Regions from separate parts of the Janibacter sp. GXQ6167 genome, predicted to be linked through region 2. Evidence: riboswitches for the same ligand, from Rfam matches in the RefSeq annotation. Region 2 holds a riboswitch; the other holds the start of a gene.
What was found. A riboswitch is a leader RNA that binds a small molecule or an ion and turns the genes downstream of it on or off. The one in region 2 is predicted to bind FMN.
Positions count from the first base shown of each region.

Region 1 (2,380 bases), on a different contig from region 2:
ACTTCCCCGAGGGCCAGCAGGTCCCGGTCTACGGGACCGTCGCCGAGGCGATGGAGGCCACCGGGGCAAACGTCTCGGTCGTCTTCGTGCCCCCGGCTTTCGCGAAGTCCGCGGTCATCGAGGCCATCGACGCGGGCATCGAGCTCGCCGTGGTCATCACCGAGGGCATCGCGGTCAAGGACACCGCGGAGTTCTTCAACTACTCCAAGGGCAAGAGCACCCGGATCATCGGTCCGAACTGCCCCGGCCTGATCAGCCCCGGCAAGTCCAACGCGGGCATCATCCCGGCGAACATCGCCGGCGCCGGCCGCATTGGCCTCGTCTCGAAGTCGGGCACGCTCACCTACCAGATGATGTACGAGCTGCGGGACTTCGGCTTTTCCACCGGTGTCGGCATCGGCGGTGACCCGATCATCGGCACCACGCACATCGACTGCCTGGAAGCCTTCGAGGCCGACCCCGAGACCGACGCGATCGTGATGATCGGCGAGATCGGTGGCGACGCCGAGGAGCGCGCTGCCGACTACATCGCCAAGCACGTCACCAAGCCGGTCGTCGGGTACGTCGCGGGCTTCACCGCCCCGGAGGGCAAGACCATGGGCCACGCCGGCGCCATCGTCTCCGGCTCCTCGGGCACCGCGCAGGCGAAGAAGGAGGCCCTCGAGGCCGCCGGGGTCAAGGTCGGCAAGACGCCGTCGGAGACCGCTGAGCTGATGCGCGAGATCATGAAGGGGCTGCAGAAGTAGTCTCCGCCGGTTCTTTATCTGAAGAAGGGGGCTAAGCGACCTGGTCGCTTAGCCCCCTTCTTGCGTATCCGAACACCGCCGGCGCCCTTCTCTTCGCCGGAGATCGCGACGAGGGTGAGACCGGACACCTTGTCGCGGCACGACGCGGTCGTTGTCGTAGAGTCGGCGCCGTTAAGTACTGCGAAGTACGCGTGCTCCGGGGTCGGTGTAATTCCGAACCGGCGGTGATAGTCCGCGACCCCCGCCCATCGCGCCAGCGTTGGGCAGGGTTGAACCGGTGAAATTCCGGTACCGACGGTGAAAGTCCGGATGGGAGGCAGCACGCGGCCCTCGGCGTACGCGTCGCGTCCGACTCCCTCGGACGCGCGCGCGGGCGCCGACGACCGGCGACGCCTATGGCAGGCGCGTCGGCCCGGCCGCATGCCCTCTTCCTTCTCCCCGGTCCGCGCGGACCGATGTGAAAAGAGAGGGACGTGCCCCGCGTGGATCTGGAGCCAGTCGCAGCGGCGATGCGCCGCGCCGTGCAGCTCGCCGAACGCGGGCTCGGGGCAACGACCCCTAACCCCGTGGTCGGTTGCGTCATCCTCGCTGCCGACGGCTCGGTCATCGGCCAAGGCTGGCACGAGCGGGCGGGCGGGCCGCACGCCGAGATCCGGGCCCTCGCCGCCGCCGGCGAGCGGGCCCGTGGCGGGACGGCCGTTGTCACCCTCGAGCCCTGCACGCACACCGGTCGCACCGGGCCCTGCGCGGAGGTGCTGATCGCCGCGGGCGTGAGCCGCGTCGCGATCGGCGTGGCCGACCCGACCCCACGCGCGGGTGGGGGAGCCCAGCGGTTGCGTGAGGTCGGCATCGAGGTGATCGACGGGGTTGAAGCGCAGGCCTGCGAGGACGTCGCGCGACACTGGCTCACCGCCGTGCGCCGGGGGCGCCCGCGCGTCACCTGGAAGCTCGCGGCCACCCTGGACGGGCGCACCGCCGCCGCCGATGGGTCGAGCCGCTGGATCACGAGCGCCGAAGCCCGCGCCGACGTCCACCGGTTGCGCGCGCGCTGCGATGCGGTCCTCGTCGGTGCCGGGACCGTGCGCGCCGACGATCCGCACCTCGCCGTGCGGGGGATCGAGGGCGCACGCCAACCATTGCGCGTCGTGATCGACTCCGCGGGCGCGGTGCCCCCGACCGCTCGTGTGCTCGACGCCGCGGCGCCGACGCTCGTCATCGCCGGTGAGGACGCACCGGCGCAACAACTCCGACGGTTGCGCGACGCAGGAGTGGACGTCGCGGTGGTGCCAAACGCCGCGAAGGGGGTGGACCTCACCGCCGTCCTGGCCGAACTCGCCCGCCGCGAGGTGATCGACCTCGTCGTCGAAGGGGGTGCGCGCCTCGCCGGATCGCTCGTCTCGCTCGGTGTGGTTGACGAGGTCATCGCCTACCTCGCTCCGGTGCTGCTGGGCGCGGGCCCCGCGGCCCTGGGGTCGGCAGGGATCGAGACGATTGATGACGCGCTCCGCCTTCGACCCATCGACGTGACCCCCTTCGGGCCCGATATCCGCCTGACTGCCGTGACCACCCTGACGAACTAGAGGAGAACGCAGCAGAAATGTTCACCGGAATCATTGAAGAACTAGGCCGGGTAG
Region 1 is NZ_JBGFSK010000007.1:163,608-165,987, forward strand. It holds gene sucD (succinate--CoA ligase subunit alpha) at 1-746, shown strand, start outside; FMN riboswitch at 934-1,073, shown strand; gene ribD (bifunctional diaminohydroxyphosphoribosylaminopyrimidine deaminase/5-amino-6-(5-phosphoribosylamino)uracil reductase RibD) at 1,229-2,326, shown strand; gene AB8K43_RS11935 (riboflavin synthase) at 2,344-2,380, shown strand, end outside.
Region 1: linked by a shared signal. The riboswitch ahead of ribD (bifunctional diaminohydroxyphosphoribosylaminopyrimidine deaminase/5-amino-6-(5-phosphoribosylamino)uracil reductase RibD) and the one ahead of pnuC (nicotinamide riboside transporter PnuC) in region 2 are both predicted to bind FMN.

Region 2 (2,380 bases):
CATTGGCGATCATCAACACCTGCAGGTGGTAGAGCAACTGGCTGATCTCTTCGGCCGCGCGCTCTGCCCCTTCGTGCTCGGCGGCCATCCATACCTCGGCGGCTTCCTCGACGATCTTCTTCCCGATCGCATGAGTGCCCGCGTCCAGGGCCGCAACGGTGCCCGACCCCTGGGGGCGAGTCACCGCCTTCTCACTGAGTTCGGCGAATAGGTCATCGAAGGTCTTCACGGGCACTTAGGGTACGTCCCGCCCAGCGGAGCGAGCTCCACCGGTCCGCTGGGCGGGCACCCACATCAGGTGACCTTGAGCAGGTCGTCGTCGGTCTGCGCCGCATCCTCTCGGGTCACCTTGACCCACCGGGTGAAGCCGTAGATGACGAAGAGCCCGTAGAGGCTGTACATGACCGCGGTCGGGACGTAGCCGGTCGCGAAACCGAGCGGAACCCCGACGAGGTCGACGGCAATCCACGCGAGCCAGAACTCGTTCCAGCCGCGGGCCATCATGTAGGTCGCGAGCATCGAGCCGACGAAGATCCAGGCGTCGCACCAGAAGAACCACCACTGCGGCTGCCAGTGCGGGTTCGGAGCCAGGTGCCAGAGCCACTGGAAGACGGTGTGCGCGATGACCGTCCCGACCAGCCAGACCGCGACGATCGTGAGGCGCTCGGCCGTGCGGGCCCACCGGGGCTGAATCGCCGGGGCGTCGGCACTCACGCCGCGGGCCTTGCGGAGTTGGCTCCAGCGCCACCAGCCGTAGATCGCGGTGATGATGAAGAAGACCTGGCGTCCGGCCTGGCCGAAGAGGGGGATCCGCTCCCCTGCGCCGAAGAGGGCGCCGAGGTAGACCGCGAAGAGGATGATGTTGGCGCTGATGCCGACCGGCCAGGCCCACACGGCCCGCTTCATCCCGAACCACGCCGAGACGACACCGATCGCGATCCCGATGAACTCCAGCCAGTTCAGGGTGTAGGGGCCGATCGGGATGCCGGCGGCCAAGATGGTTTGGAAGATGTTCTGCTCGGCTTGCGCCGCTGCCACGAGGGCATGCATGAGTGACTCCTTCTTCTGCCGTGCCTCTCTCGTCCGGACTATGACCGTCGGCCCTGGGATCGCACCAGGTTCACCGTCCGCATGGGCGGCCGGGTCGCGGGCTTTACACCGCCGGTTCGGAATTTCACCGAGTCACGAAGCACGTGCCCGCACATCATGCCTAATCGCCCCGCGCTCCCCGAAACCTGCTGGCGGGTTGGGGGCGTCACCGGCACCCTTACCCGCATGGACCTCACCGAGAACCGCTGGCGAGCATTGGCCAGATCGTCCCCATGGCGATGGCGCACGATCCACCTCAGCTTCAAGGGAGCCGGGAGCGCATCGCCGGTCATGGCCTGGATTCGTCGGCCGGGCGAGATGCGGGTGGTCGTCGACGGGCAGGTCCACGTGGTGAGCCAGGGGGCGAGGGCGGTATCGCTCCTACAGGCGCGCGAAGGGGGCGAGCCGGTCCCCACCGATCCTCCTCACCTCGAGCCGGTGCGCGACGCGGATGCGGTCATACCGGTGCGTGATGACGATAGGTTCGTCGCGCTACGACCGCGGTGGCCAGCCTTCGAAGCAGACGACCCGATGTGGCAGTCCTATCAGTGGGTGGCGATGCTCGATCCGGTCGAACTCGCCGACGGCGCTGACGACCGAGACGCGGAGGGCACCGAGGTCGAACCGGTGCGGGTGCTGCCCGAACCCTTCCCCGAGCTGCGCTGGCCGACATTTCGGACGTCCGATGGGACCGAGATCCACGACCTACGCGTCACGTCCCGGCGCGGGCGGGTCACGTGGTGGGCTCGAGTACGGCCGCTTGAGACCTACGCGCCCCGCTGCGGCTGCTGTCCGCTGCTATGGGGGGAAATATCCGAGCGCCACGAACACCTCGCTGGGGGGCCGACCGCGGACCCGCCGATGGCGGACTACCCGGTCTCGTACGAGGTCGCCTTGGATCTGCAAACCGGGGTGTGCGTCGCCCTGCACCCGTCCAACCCCGTGGCCCGCGCGGACCTGGGCTTCGATGTCACGATCCATGAGGTGAATGTCGACTACCCGGACGACCTCTTCACCGACCAGCGCTAAACCCCTTCGCCGGTTCGAGGTATTCGCCCGTCACCCGTGACGGCGCAATACCTCGAACCGCAGGGGCGTGACGGCGCGCTACATCGAACCAGGGATCAGCAGGCGTGTGCGTTGGCGAGGCGTCGGAGGTCGTCGACGGCGAGCGCCGGATCGTCGGCGCCATAGACCGCAGAGCCCGCGACGAAGACGTCGGCTCCGGCCTCGGCGCACTGCTCGATCGTTGCGGCCGAGACTCCCCCGTCGACCTGGACCCAGATCTCGC
Region 2 is NZ_JBGFSK010000004.1:64,204-66,583, reverse strand. It holds gene AB8K43_RS07125 (phosphoribosyl-ATP diphosphatase) at 1-229, opposite strand, end outside; gene pnuC (nicotinamide riboside transporter PnuC) at 295-1,050, opposite strand; FMN riboswitch at 1,068-1,196, opposite strand; gene AB8K43_RS07115 (hypothetical protein) at 1,276-2,118, shown strand; gene rpe (ribulose-phosphate 3-epimerase) at 2,214-2,380, opposite strand, start outside.